Regions from separate parts of the Bradyrhizobium sp. HKCCYLRH1030 genome, predicted to be linked through region 1. Evidence: riboswitches for the same ligand, from Rfam matches in the RefSeq annotation. Region 1 holds a riboswitch; the other holds the start of a gene.
The links. A riboswitch is a leader RNA that binds a small molecule or an ion and turns the genes downstream of it on or off. The one in region 1 is predicted to bind S-adenosylmethionine.

Region 1 (7,253 bases):
GGCCCAAACCCTGGCCGGAGCGGTTTCGCGAGATCCAGGCGGCGGGCGGTCATGTCGAGATCGTCCAGTCGCGCATCCAGCAGGGCGAGCTACTGGCCGTTGCGTCGGGCACGCTCAGCCTGACCGCCAATGGCGGCATTGATGGCGAAGTGCAAATGACGGTGGCCGGGATCGAAAAGGTCATTCCGGCGCTCGGTCTCGACAAGATGCTCGAAAACGGCGTGCCGCAGGGGACGCTCGATCGCGTAGCGCCGGGTGTGAAGTCGCAGGACGTCAACAACCTGCTCGGTGCGCTCGACCGCGCCATTCCCGGCCTCGGCAAGGTCGTCAAGCAGAACGCCAATGTCGGCGTCGCGCTCGGTATCAATGCGCTCGGCAAGGAGGCCACCCTCGAAGGGCGCAAGGCGCGGACCTTCCCGTTGCGCTTCTCCGATGGCGTCGTCGTGCTCGGTCCGTTCAAGGTCGCCCGCGTCCCGCCGCTGTTCTGACCTCAGCTCTTCTTCAACTGCGGCAGCGGCCGGCCGAAGTCCGGCGCCGCCGAATCCTGGCCGATATCGACGATGCCGCGGCGGATCGCACGGGTGCGGGTGAAGTGATCGAACAGCGCATCGCCGTCGCCGCGGCGGATCGCCCGCGTCAGCTTGGAGAGGTCCTCGGTGAAGGTGCCGAGCATGTCGAGCACCGCATCCTTGTTGCTCAGGAAGATGTCGCGCCACATCGTCGGGTCGGAGGCGGCGATGCGGGTGAAATCGCGAAAGCCGCCGGCGGAGAACTTGATCACCTCGGACTCCGTCACCTGCGCCAGCTCGTCGGCGGTGCCGACGATGGTGTAGGCGATCAGATGCGGCAGATGGCTGGTGATCGCGAGCACGCGGTCGTGGTGATCCGGCGTCATGATCTCGACCTTGGCGCCGAGCGCCGCCCAGAACGCGCGGAGACGATCGATCGCGTCGGCATCTACACCGTCGGGTGGCGTCAGGATGCACCAGCGGTTGATGAACAGCTCGGCGAAACCAGAATCCGGTCCCGAATTCTCGGTGCCGGCGACCGGATGCGCCGGCACGAAATGAACATGCGCTGGCAGATGTGGCGCCATGTCGCGAACGATGGCGCCCTTCACGGAGCCGACGTCGGAGACGATGGCTCCGGGCTTCAGATGCGGCGCGATCTCGGCCGCGACCGGACCGCACGCGCCGACGGGAATGCAGAGGATGACGAGGTCGGCATCCTTGACCGCCTCCGCATTACTCGCCACGACGCGGTCGACGAGGCCGAGTTCGGCGACGCGCGCGCGCGTCTTTTCCGAGCGCGCGGTGGTGACGATCTCGCCGGCCACGCCCTGCAGCCGCGCCGCCCGCGCGATCGAGCCGCCGATCAGGCCGAAGCCGATCAGCGCGATGCGTTCGAACCGCCCCGCGACGCTCATTTCGCCCTCATGAATTCGCTGAGAGCCTCCACGACCAGACGATTGGCTTCCTCGGTGCCGATCGTCATGCGCAGCGCGTTCGGCAGCTTGTAGTTGGCGAGCGCGCGCAGCACGAGGCCGCGCCGGGTCAGGAATGCGTCGGCCTCGACCGCGGTCTTGCCCTTGTCGGTCGGGAAGTGGATCAGGATGAAATTGGTGACGCTCGGCGTCACCTTCAGCCCGAGCTTGCCGATCTCCTCGGTCAGCCAGTTGCGCCACGTTTCCGTGTGCGTCTTCGACATCTGCTGATGCGCGGTGTCCTCGATCGCGGCGACCGCGGCGAGCATCGCCGGCGAGGAGACGTTGAACGGCCCACGGATTCGGTTGATCGCATCGACGATGTGCGCCGGGCCGAACATCCAGCCGACACGGAGCGCCGCGAGGCCGTGGATCTTGGAAAAGGTATGAGTGACGACCGTGTTCTCGGTCGTCGCCACCAGCTCGAGCCCGAACTCGTAGTCATTGCGCGAAACGTAGTCGGCATAGGCGGCGTCGAGCACCAGCACGACATGCGACGGCAGGCCGGCACGCAGCCGCTTGACCTCGTCGAACGGGATGTAGGTGCCGGTCGGGTTGTTCGGGTTGGCGAGCCAGACCAGCTTGGTGCGCGGCGTCACCGCGGCAAGGATGGCGTCGACATCGGTGCGATACTCCGTCTCCGCGGCAACCACGTTCCTGGCGCCGCAGGCCATGGTCGCGATCGGATAGACCAGGAAGCCGTGCGCGGTGGAGATCGCCTCGTCGCCTTGGCCGAGAAAGGTGTGTGCCAGCAGATTGAGGATCTCGTCGGAGCCGGCGCCGCAGACGATGCGGTCGGGATCGAGGCCGTAGGTGCGGCCGATCGCCTCGCGCAGCACCCGGGAGGTCCCTTCCGGATAATCTTCCAGATGCGTGGCCGCGCTCTTGAACGCCTCGATCGCCCTCGGCGAGGGACCAAACGGGGTCTCATTGGCCGACAGCTTGAAAACCTTGCGGCCAGGCTCCGGCTTGGGACTCTTGCCCGGCGTGTAGGGCGCGATGTCGAGGATGCCGGGGTTCGGCACGGGGCGGTTCATCATCAACTCCGGAAAATCATCACTGGCGCGAGGCGTCTCAGCTCGGAACCGTATAGCGTTTCGCATGGCCGCCGACGAGGGCCGTCGAGCGGACCGAGGCGCCCGCCGCGATTAGGGCAGCCTTGATCTTGTCGAGGTTCGACGGCGCCTCGATCGACACCAGCAGCGCGGCGCCGTCGAAGGCGGTATCGGGCACCGCGACCACGTCGGCCAGCGGCGACAGCGCGCGCGACACCTGCGCATTCCAGCCGGAGACGCGGATGCTCCAGGTCTCGACCTCCAGCACGAGCGCGTCGTCGGCGACCCGCGACACCGCGAACACCGGCAGCGCCGCCGGATGGTCGGCACGCTCGATGAACGGCATCCGGGCGATGATCTTCGGCGCGCCCACGGGCTCGAGCGTGATCCACCACGGCGTATGCCCCGATGTCGTCGACACCAGCGCAAGATCGCCCTTCGAGCGCGCCACGGCTTCGACGGCGGCCTGGGCGCTGAAATGGGCGACATAAGGCACCACGAAGCCGAAATGGAACCTGGCGGAATCGCGCATCGCGGATTCGCCGACCGACACGTCGGCGTGCACCGAGAACGGCGCCTGCACGTAAGTGAACGTCGAGACGATCACGCGCCAGATGCCCTCGACGGTGTCGAGCGGCAGGATGCCGCGATGGCGCTGCACCAGGCGCCGCATCATGTCGGCCTCTCGCGCCGGCCGGAATGCCGAGCCGACCTCCTGGGTCTTCTTGACCTTGATCAGCCGGTCGATGATGTCGGCCCTGTTCATCAGGAGCTGATGGACCTGCTCGTCGATCGCGTCGATCTCCTTGCGCAAATCGGCAAGCGAAGGCGGGGCAGGCGGCGGGTTGGACATGGGCTGGTCACTCTTCGCAGGCCACCGGTTAACGTGCGGCCGACTGGAACGGATGTCGTTCTCTCCGATGCGGGAGACGCGCGCAACAGCAAGTTTACCTTGTGCCGCCTAGGCTTGGCTGGTTTGCAGCCGTGGGGCGCCCGATCGGCGGTCAACCCCAGCTTGCCTTGACGCGGAGCGCCCGCGGGACTAGTTTCTGCCTGTTCCGTGGTCATTTGAGCCGGCCGGCTTGCAGCCACGTTAAAAAACTCGCTAAACAGGCCGGGGACGTTATCGATCCCGGCCGAACCCCAGTTCAGGCCGGGTTTTTCATGGCCTGATATGTCACGTGGTTCGGGAGCCCTTGCCGGATGGCCGGGGTGAGAGACATGACAGGCCTGACGCCGAAACCCACCTCCGCGCTGCGCACGATTGCGCCCGAAGAGCGCTCGCACGAGGTCGATCATCCGAGCTCGCTGGTCGCGCAGTTCGGCGCTGACAAGCCGCTCAGGCTCGATTGCGGCGTCGACCTGTCGCCGTTCCAGATCGCCTACCAGACCTATGGCGAACTCAACGCCGACAGGTCCAACGCGGTCCTGGTCTGCCACGCCCTGACCGGCGACCAGCACGTCGCCAACCGCCATCCCGTCACCGGCAAGCCCGGCTGGTGGGAGACGCTGGTCGGCCCTGGCCGCCCGCTCGACCCGAGCCGTTATTTCATCATCTGCTCGAACGTGATCGGCGGCTGCATGGGCTCGACCGGCCCGGCCTCGCTGAATCCCGCCACCGGCAAGGTGTGGGGGCTCGATTTCCCGATCATCACCATCCCCGACATGGTGCGCGCTCAGGCCATGCTGATCGATCATCTCGGCATCGACACGTTGTTCGCCGTGGTCGGCGGCTCGATGGGCGGCATGCAGGCGCTGCAATGGACGGTGGCCTATCCCACCCGCGTGTTCGCGAATCTCGCGATCGCCTGCGCGACGCGGCATTCGGCGCAGAACATCGCCTTCCACGAGCTCGGCCGCCAGGCCGTGATGGCCGATCCCGACTGGGACCACGGCCGCTACGGCGACAAGGGCACTCATCCGCATCGCGGCCTCGCGGTGGCACGGATGGCCGCGCATATCACTTATCTGTCGGATGCCGCCCTGCATCGCAAGTTCGGCCGCCGCATGCAGGACCGCGAACTGCCGACGTTCTCGTTCGACGCCGATTTCCAGGTCGAGAGCTATCTGCGCTATCAGGGCTCGTCCTTCGTCGAGCGCTTCGACGCCAACTCCTATCTCTATCTGACGCGGGCGATGGACTATTTCGACATCGCCGCCGATCATGACGGCGTGCTGGCGGCGGCGTTCCGCGGCATCAAGACCCGCTTCTGCGTGGTGTCCTTCACCAGCGACTGGCTGTTTCCGACCGCGGAATCGCGGGCGCTGGTGCATGCGCTCAATGCCTCCAGCGCGCGGGTGTCGTTCGCGGAGATCGAGACCGACAAGGGGCACGACGCGTTCCTGCTCGACGTCCCCGAGTTCTTCGAGATCGCCAGCGCCTTTCTCGATTCCGCCGGCAAGGCGCGCGGCCTCAACGCCGCGAACGGAGGCTGAGCCATGAGCATGCAGGGCGTGTTGCCGCTGAACGGCTTTTCCGGCGGCGAGGTGCTGGCCTATCGGCCGGATCATCTGCTGGTCGCCGGCATGGTCGAGCGCGACTCCAAGGTGCTCGACATCGGCTGCGGCGACGGCGATCTCTTGCAGCTGCTGGAGAGCCGCGGCATCGACGGCCGCGGCATCGAGCTGTCGCGCGAGGGCGTCAATCATTGCGTCGCCAAGGGGCTCGCGGTGGTGCAGGGCGACGCCGACACCGATCTCGTCGACTATCCCGACGATGCGTTCGACTATGTGATCCTGTCGCAGACCTTGCAGGCGACGCGGCAGCCCAAGGTCGTGCTGGAGAATCTGCTGCGCATCGGCCGTCGCGCCATCGTCACCTTTCCGAATTTCGGCTTCTGGCGGCTGCGCCTGCAACTGCTCGTCGGCGGCCACATGCCGCGAACCGACAATCTGCCCTTCACCTGGTACGACACGCCGAACATCCATTTCTGCACCATCAAGGACTTCGTGCAGCTCTGCGATGAGATCGGCGTCAAGATGGAGCGCGCCGTCGCGCTTGATAGTTACGGCCGTCCCTTGCGCGTCGCGATGCCCTGGTGGTTCTGGAACATGTTCGGCGAGCAGGGCGTGTTCCTGCTGAGCAGGGCGGAGAAGGGGCGGTAGAGCGCGCTCGCTGCTGCAGCGGGGCGCGGTCTAAGTTGATGGCTCGCTCTCTCCACGTCATGGCCGGGACAAGCCCGGCCATGACGAGCTTGGGGTTGGCGGTTTTTACTTTTCAAAGAGCCGAGAGCGGTTGATACAAAGTGCTGCGTTCCCGCGGTGCGTCTACACCCGAGCTTTGCATTAGTCCTGCCTCCGATAACGAAGAGGCGCAGGGAAGGCCGGATGCTGGCCGCACCCATGGCCCGCCTGCGGAAAAAATGCAGGCGGCAGGAACCACAGGTACGAGCCGGAACACCCGGCCTTCCCTGCGCGATGGTTGAACGGCTGCTTCGCGTTCTCCCCGGTGCGCCGGGCTTTCTGGCCACCGTCGTCCGAGTGATGCAGAACACCACAACAAACTTGGCATCAGCGTCGGGATGCCAGGACCGCGCGACTTGACCGTGCGCATCGGAATTGTTCGTCCGCGCGAGGTAAGCCCCACGCGCAATCCGACACGCCCATCGCATCCCACACTCAGCGTTCGTGACGACCGCGATACGCCCCTCTTGCTGCGAGGCGGGACGCGCGGAAATCTGCGCCTGATTTGCCCGACGGCGCAAGTGCCAAACGTGCGACGAACTAACACGACGGGCAATTCGCGCATGACGCTCATGCGCAAACTGCCCGTCGTGCAACGACGCCGCTTCGTCGCTGTGGCTGGGCCGGCAATCTACAGCAAGCCGACCTTGTGCATGATGTCGCGGATTTGCGCCGGACTGGGATCACCGACCGCCGGGCTGGACCACTCGCCGGTGGTCGTTGCCGGGCCCCGGGCAACCGAACCGGATCCGTTGAGCTTGCCATTCGGCGCCTGCGGCGCCAGCGTCGGAGACGTCGCGGCGTTCGGCGCGCCGCGCGCCAGTCCCAACAGGCGACGGAGCACGTCGAGCGAGGGATCGGACGCGGGCGCGGAGGCCACGCTCGCCTCCAGGCCGAGGGCGCGCATCGCATTCGGCAGCCCGGCTCCCGCGCGATTGGGATCGCCGAATTGCAGCGGCGTCGATGTCTCCTTCAGGATCTGGAACAGCCGCTCGACACGCCGCGCGTCGCGCGTCGCGAACTGGCCCTTGAAGTCGGGATGATGCGCCAGCACGAGCGCGGCGAGACCGGTGACGTGCGGCGTCGCCATCGAGGTGCCGTCCCAGGCGCCGAAGCCATCCGCCGGCAGCGAGGACACGATGCCGACGCCCGGCGCGCAGACGTCGATCTCCGGCCCGAAGCAACTGAACTTGGCCGGAAAATATCCGTCGCTGCTGCGGAAGCCATCCAGCGCCTGCTGGGCGTGGAAGCTGTCCTCGGGAAACTCGCCCCATTTGCCCATCGCGGCGACCGACAGGCAATGCGGCGTCGAGCCGGGAAACTGGACCGGCCCCGACGAATTTCCCGCGGCGACGATACAGGCGAGGCCCATCTGCTTGGCCCGCAGAATCCGCTCCTCGATGATCTGCGACGGCTCGCCGCCGCCCAGGCTCATGTTGGCGACGTCGATGCCGTTCTCCATGCAGTAGTCGAGCGCCGAGACGAGATCGCTGAACCGGCCCCCCGGGAAGATCCGGCAGACATGGATTTCG
Region 2 (7,253 bases), on a different contig from region 1:
CGTCGAATGAGTGTCACCGCGTATCCGGGACATGGGAGAAGCTTTCGGCCGTTGCGGTCATTGCCATCGCCCTCGCGCTGAGCCCGCAGAAGGTACGGGCGCAGAGCGCAGCGCCGGCTGCACCCGCCGCGCTTTCCGATGTGAAGAGCTCCGGTCCGAGGCCTCCGTTGATCAGCGAGCTGCGACCGAGCATCGGTCACATCACATTGGCGCAGGCGAACGATCAGATGCGCGGGCCGATCGCCGCGGTGCGCCCGGCGGCCACGACCTCGCCGCCCGCGGCGACGACCGCGCCGGCCATGACCGATGCACAGCCGCCGGCTGCAGCCGGGCAGGCCGTCGCGGCCACGCCGCCGCAATCGCGCAGCATCACCGAGCGGGCGATCGACAAGGTCAAGCAGGTCGCCAAATCGGCCACCGACATCTTCAACCGCGTGCCGTGCCTGCCGCCGAAGGGTGTCGCCAAGAAGAACTTCATTTCGCTGCCGCACGTCGCCAACAAGCTCGCCTCCGGCCTGCCGGTCGTGATCGTCGCCTTCGGCTCATCGTCGACGCAGGGCTTTGGCGCGAGCGCGCCGGACTACACCTATCCGAACCGGCTCGCCGCGCAGTTGCGCCGGCAATATCCCATGGTCGACATCAGCGTCATCAATGCCGGCGTCGGCGGCGAGGATGCGCCGGAGATGATGAAGCGACTGGAGACGTCGGTGATCGACCGGCGTCCGGATCTCGTGATCTGGCAGGTCGGCACCAATGCCGTGCTGCGCGATCTCGATCCGGCCGAGACCGCCAGGCTGGTCGAGGACGGCGTCGCCAAGATCCAGGCGGCGGCCTCCGATGTCGTGCTGGTCGACCTGCAATATTCGCCGCGCGTCAACGAGCGCTCGGAGAACGCCAGCCGCATGAACAGGCTGCTCGGGCGTATTGCCGAGCTGCATCACGCCGGCATCTTCCCGCGCTTCGAGGTGATGCGCGACTGGCACGAGCGCCAGGCGATCCCGATCAACGAGTTCGTGATCTCGGACGGCCTGCACATGAGCGATTGGGGCTATGCCTGCTTCGCTCAGTTGCTCGGCGACGACATCATCCGCTCGGTCGGCCAGGTCAAGCTCGGCATCAACGCACCGGCCGAGGTGCCGACCTATCGGCCGATGTGATCGAGCGCGAGTGGGAAACAGCGAGTAGCGAATAGGGAAAGAGATCCTACTACTCGCTACTCTCTATTCGCCATTCGCTACGCCGCGCTGAGGGCGGCGTCGAGATCCTCGATCAGATCGTCGGCATGCTCGAGTCCGGCGGAGAAGCGGATGAAGCCCTCGCTGATGCCGAGCTCGGCGCGCGCCTCCGGCGTCAGCCGCTGATGCGTCGTCGTCGCCGGGTGCGTGACCAGCGTCTTGGCGTCGCCGAGATTGTTGGAGATGCGCGCGAGCTTCAGGCCGTTGAGCGTACGGAACGCAGCCGCCTTGCCGCCCTTGACCTCGAAGCCGACCAGGGTCGAGCCGGCGCGCATCTGCTTGCGGACGGTTGCCGCCTGCGGATGGTCCTCGCGGCCCGGATAGATCAGCCGCGAGATCTTCCGATGCGCGGCGAGGAAGTCAGCCACTTTCGCCGCCGTCTCGGTCTGCGCGCGCACGCGCACCGCCAGGGTCTCCAGGCCCTTGAGCAGAACCCAGGCGTTGAACGGCGAGATCGACGGGCCGGTCTGGCGCATGAAATTGTGGATGTGCTCGGCGATGAACGCCTCCGACGACAGGATCACACCGCCGAGGCAGCGGCCTTGGCCGTCGATGTGCTTGGTCGCGGAATACACCACGACGTCAGCGCCGAGCGCGAGCGGGCTCTGCCAGATCGGGGTGGCGAACACGTTGTCGACGATCAGCCGCGCGCCATGGGCGTGCGCGATCTCGGCGATGGCGGGGATGTCCATCACGTCGAGCGTCGGATTGGTCGGGCTCTCCAGGAAGAACGACTTGGTGTTGGGTCTGACCGCCTTCTGCCACTGGGCGAGGTCGAGCCCATCGACCAGGGTCGACTCGATGCCGTAGCGCGGCAAGAGATCCTCGACCACGTAGCGGCACGAGCCGAACAGCGCCTTGGCCGCGACGACGTGGTCGCCGGCACGGAGGGGAGCCAGGATTGCCGTGGTGACCGCGGCCATTCCGGTTGCGGCCGAGCGGCAGGCCTCGGCGCCCTCGAGCTCGATCATGCGGCGCTCGAACATCGCCGTGGTGGGATTGGAGAAGCGCGAATAGATGAAGCCGGGATCCTCGCCCTTGAAGCGCGCCTCGCATTCCTCGGCGGTGGCGTAGACGAACCCTTGGGTGAGATAGAGCGCCTCGGCGGTCTCGCCGAATTCGGAGCGCAAGGTGCCGGAATGCACCAGCCTCGTTTCGGGACGATAGTGGGCGAACGACGCCGGCGCCTTCGCGGGGGACTTCGACATGTGACCTCCATCGTGGCCACCGCCTCGGGCGATGGGCACAAAAAAACCGGCCTGGGAAAACTCCTCACGGCCGGGATCACAATCGTCCCCGGCCTGTTTAGCGACTTATTTAACGTGGCTGCAAGCCGGCCGGCTCAAATCACCACGGGATAAGTCGTGCTCATAGTCGTAACCGGCCTTTCCGTCAAGCCAGCCATCGGATAACCGGTCAAAAGACCCTATATTGGCTCAATAAGCCGCCGTTCCGGCGCCTGCAAAGGATCAGGTCTTGCCGTTTTCGCTCAGCCCCGACGCCCACGGCATCCTCCCCGATCGCATGATCGTGGCGATGACGGAGGCTGGCCTGATCATCCCCGAATATGATTTCGTCGAGAGCCAGATCCAGCCGGCGAGCCTCGATCTGCGGCTCGGCGACATCGCCTATCGCGTGCGTGCGAGCTTCCTGCCCGGGCCGGGCGCGACGGTCGCCGAGCGCATCGACGAGCTCAAGCTGCACGAATTCGCACTTGCCGACGGCGCGGTGCTGGAGACCAACTGCGTCTACATCGTGCCGCTGTTGGAGAGCCTGGCGCTGCCCAAGGACATCGTCGCGGCCGCCAATCCGAAAAGCTCGACCGGGCGGCTCGACGTGTTCACCCGCGTGATCGCCGACGGCACGCGACGCTTCGACATGATCGGCGCGGGCTATCACGGCCCGCTCTATGCCGAGATCAGCCCGAAGACGTTCCCGGTCCTGCTGCGCGAGGGCTCGCGCCTGTCCCAGGTTCGCTTCCGCTATCGCGACGCGGTCCTGTCGGAGGACGAACTGATCGCGCTGCACCAGGCCGAGCGACTGGTGGATCGCGACGATGCCGATCTCACCGGCGGCGTCGCGCTTTCCGTCGACCTGTCCGGCAGCAATGCGAACGGATATGTGGGCTATCGCGCCAAGCGCCACACCGGCGTCGTCGACGTCGACCGCCGCGCCGGCTATCCGGTCGAGGAGTTCTGGGAGCCGATCAAGGCACGTCCCGACGGCAGCCTCATTCTCGATCCCGGCGAGTTCTACATCCTGGCCTCCAAGGAGGCCGTGCAGGTGCCGCCGGACTACGCCGCGGAGATGGTGCCGTTCGATCCGCTGGTCGGCGAATTCCGCGTCCACTATGCCGGCTTCTTCGATCCCGGCTTCGGCTATGCCGGCGCCGGCGGGCAGGGCTCGCGCGCGGTGCTCGAGGTGCGCTCGCGCGAGGTGCCGTTCATCCTCGAGCACGGCCAGATCGTCGGCCGTCTCGTCTACGAGAAGATGCTGGCGCGGCCGAATGCGATGTATGGCAGCCGCATCGGCTCCAACTACCAGGCCCAGGGCCTGAAGCTCTCCAAGCATTTCCGTCTCTGAGCGCGGCTGCGTCTGCCGCGCACCCCCAATGCGCCTGCCGCACAGGGCGCGCGCCAGCGCCGTGCTAGGAAAGCGAGAGCAATCGAACGATAAGACGGCCGCGGCCTGCGCGGCCGAGCGGGGAGCTGAAATGTCCGAGATCGGCCTGGCCGACAATCCGGTCGGCGAGGGGCGTGAATTGCCGCCCCCCGAGAAGCCGATCCGGAACAAGCTCGTCGACGGACCCATCCTGCGCACCCTGCTGTCGCTGGCCTGGCCCAACATCATCGCGAACACGGCCGGCACCTGCGTCGTCATCGCCGAGACCTCCTATATCGGCCGGCTCGGTATCGAGGCGCTGGCGGCGATGGCGCTGGTGTTTCCGCTGGTGATCCTGACCATGACGATGTCCGGCGGCGCGATGGGCGGCGGCGTGGCCTCGGCGATCGCGCGCGCGCTCGGCGCCGGCGACGCCGAGCGGGCCTCGACGCTCGCCACGCACGCGCTGCTGATCGCGCTATTGTTCGGCGCGACCTTCATGATCGGCATGCTGGCGTTCGGCCCTGCCTTGCTGGAGGTGCTCGGCGGCCGCGGCGCGGTGCTGAGCCATGCCACGGCCTATCTGCAGATCTTCTTCGGCGGCGCGATCCTGCCCTGGCTGATGAACTCGATGGCTGGCATCCTGCGCGGCACCGGCAACATGAAGCTGCCGTCGTTCATGATCCTCAGCTCGGCGCTGCTGCAGATCGTATTGGGCGGCACGCTCAGCCTGGTCCTCGGGCTCGGCATGCGCGGCGTCGCCGCCGGCGCGCTGCTGGCGTTCTGCGTCAGCATCTCGGTGATGGGCTGGTACCTGTTCTCCGGCCGCGCGCGCGTGCGGCCGAAGCTGCGGGGCCTGAAGATCAGCGGCGCGATGTTCGCCGACATTCTCAAGGTCGGCGCCGTCGCCTGCTTCTCGCCGCTGCAATCCGTGCTGTCGATCGCGATCTTCACGCATATGCTGGCGTCGTTCGGCACCGCCGTGCTCGCCGGCTACGGCATCGGCGCGCGGCTCGAGTTCATGATGACCACGGTCGCATTCTCCGTCGGCATGGCCTCGGTGCCGATGGTCGGCATGGCGATCGGTGCGGAGAGAATCGCGCGCGCCCGCCGCATCGCCTGGACGGCGGGACTGGTGTCGTTCGCGTCGGTGGGCGCGCTGTCGACGCTGATCGCGATCGTCCCGCAATTGTGGGTCGACATCTTCACCCAGGACGAGAGCGCGCGCAGCGCGGGCCGGCACTATCTCCAGGTCGCGGCGCCGATGTATGCCTTCATCGGCCTGGCGATCTCGATGTATTTCTCCTCGCAGGGTGCCGCCAGGGTGCTCGGTCCGGTGCTGGCGCAGACGGTGCGGCTCGTCTTCATCGCTGCGGGTGGCAGCTATCTGTTGAGCCGTGCCGCGACCGAGGGCGACTTCTTCATGCTGGCGGCGTCCTCGATGGTCCTGCTCGGGGTGCTGACGCTCGCCAGCGTCATGCTCACCCGCTGGGGCCCGAAGCCGGCCGCAGCGCTGGAGCTGCGCCCGGCCGTGCTGACGGCCGGACGCGGCCTTGACTCGCGCGGGCCGCCGCCGGCGCGTATCGGCTGAGCCGCTATCCGCGCAGCCCGCCCAACGTGTCCTGCATCGCGCGCGCGCCGAGCTCCATCTGCTGATCGATATAGGGTGCGATCTCGTGCGGCAGCACGTCGGTGGTCCAGATCACCCGGCAGCGCTCGTCGCCTTCCGGGATGATCTGAAACGACGCACTGTGCTGGCTGATGCGTTCGTTCTTGATGGCATAGACGAGGCGCCGGCGTTGATCGTCGCAGTCGACCAGCTGCTCGCGCACCACGCTGCCGTTGGCGAAGCTGACAATGCGGACGTCGCCGTCGAGCGTGGTGCCGGTGACGAAGCCGGGCGCCACCCTGGTATGAACAGCGCCGAAATCCCGCACTGCGTCCCACACTGCACCCGCCGGGGCTGCGATCGGAATGTCCTTCTGGATGGATGCCATGGGCTTGACCTCACGGACACACGGCTTCGATGTTGTTGCCGTCGGGATCGATCAGGAAGGCGGCGTAGTAGGTCGGACTGTAGTCCGCGCGCGGCCCGGCGCCGCCATTGTCGCTGCCGCCGGCCTTCAGCCCCTCGCTGTGGAATCTGGCGACGGCCGCGTGGTCCTGGGCGCGGAACGCGATATGGGCGGCGCCCTTGCTGGCGCCCTTGTCGACATACAGCCACAGCGCCGGCTCCCCCTTCGGGCCGATGCCCGCCGACGCCTCGTCCTTGGAGCAGAGGATGTGGCCGAGCGGCGCCAGCGCCGATGTGTAGAAGCGGACGCTGGCGTCCAGATTGCCGACCTTGAGGCCGATATGATCGTACATCGATGATCTCCATGCTTCGCATGCGGCTGCCGCACGCGCTGGGATCATCCAATCAATGGCGGCTCAGATGGTCTTGGAGAATCTTGCGCTCGCCGCGGGAGACCTTGCGAAACTTCGCCGGCGACACGCCGGCAGCGCGCGCGAAGGTGCGGGTGAAATTCGACAGATCGGCAAAGCCCGAATCATAGGCGATGGTGGTGACCGGCGTGTCCTCCTCGCTGAGACGCCGCGCGGCGCGCCGCAAGCGGGAGCGGATCAGATATTGATGCGGCGTCACGCCGATCGTCGCCGCGAACAGCCGCAGGAAATGGAACGGGCTGACGCCGGCTTCGTGCGCCGCAGCCGCCAGGTCGATGTCGCGCTCCGCATTGTCGTCGATCCACAATGCGCTCTCCACCGCGCGCCGGCGATCGCGCAGGCTCGGCGTCGCCGCCCGTTCCTGCCGGCCCGTGGCGGTCGCGACGAAGCGGCTGGCGATGATCTGTCCAACCTCGTCCAGACCGAGGTCCTGCTCGCGCGCGGCGACGGCCTGCGCGAGCTCACCGAGGACCATGAGCTCCGGCAGCGGCGGCATCGCGCCAGCCCGCCAGGCCTGGCTGTCGCAGCCGATCTCGTCGATGAGCGCATCATCGAAGAAGAATGACAGGCATTCGTCGCCGCAGACGTGATCGTGCGTGCACATGAACTCATCGCCGGGATGGCCCACCAGCAGCGAGCCGGTGACCAGCTCGAAGAAGCGGCCGCGGTGCCGGCAGCCGAAGCTGCCCTTGCGCACATAGGACAGCGAGTAGCCGGCATACTGCTCGACATAGGGACGCTCGCCAGGGACCGCTGCACAGCGGAACTCGGACACGGTGACGTCGCGGCTTTCGAACAGGATGGTGGTGGTCATCCTGTAAATCTAGCGCATTGCGGCGGAAAGAGGAGGGCGTCGTGCGAGATAATATCGCGCGACGCGCGAAGGCGGGCTTACAATGCGCGCGGCCTGTCGATGGCGAGAAACGCGTCGAACAACGTCAGGCCCGCATGAGGCTTTGCGCCTTCGAGCGA

Region 2: it holds a riboswitch for S-adenosylmethionine, as region 1 does, so the genes downstream of both, ACQR1E_RS27445 (O-succinylhomoserine sulfhydrylase) here and metX (homoserine O-acetyltransferase MetX) in region 1, are expected to answer to the same signal.

What each region holds. Positions count from the first base shown of each region.
Region 1 is NZ_JBNPUY010000018.1:52,527-59,779, forward strand. Features, by position in the region: gene ACQR1E_RS32425 (DUF2125 domain-containing protein) at 1-488, shown strand, start outside; gene ACQR1E_RS32430 (prephenate/arogenate dehydrogenase family protein) at 491-1,426, opposite strand; gene hisC (histidinol-phosphate transaminase) at 1,423-2,520, opposite strand; gene ACQR1E_RS32440 (chorismate mutase) at 2,558-3,391, opposite strand; SAM riboswitch at 3,589-3,668, shown strand; gene metX (homoserine O-acetyltransferase MetX) at 3,760-4,974, shown strand; gene metW (methionine biosynthesis protein MetW) at 4,978-5,643, shown strand; gene ACQR1E_RS32455 (S8 family serine peptidase) at 6,353-7,253, opposite strand, start outside.
Region 2 is NZ_JBNPUY010000011.1:3,194-10,446, forward strand. Features, by position in the region: gene ACQR1E_RS27440 (GDSL-type esterase/lipase family protein) at 1-1,157, shown strand, start outside; gene ACQR1E_RS27445 (O-succinylhomoserine sulfhydrylase) at 1,235-2,443, opposite strand; SAM riboswitch at 2,520-2,599, opposite strand; gene ACQR1E_RS27450 (2'-deoxycytidine 5'-triphosphate deaminase) at 2,712-3,818, shown strand; gene ACQR1E_RS27455 (MATE family efflux transporter) at 3,949-5,427, shown strand; gene ACQR1E_RS27460 (SRPBCC family protein) at 5,432-5,833, opposite strand; gene ACQR1E_RS27465 (VOC family protein) at 5,844-6,203, opposite strand; gene ACQR1E_RS27470 (helix-turn-helix transcriptional regulator) at 6,256-7,095, opposite strand; gene ACQR1E_RS27475 (methylated-DNA--[protein]-cysteine S-methyltransferase) at 7,173-7,253, opposite strand, start outside.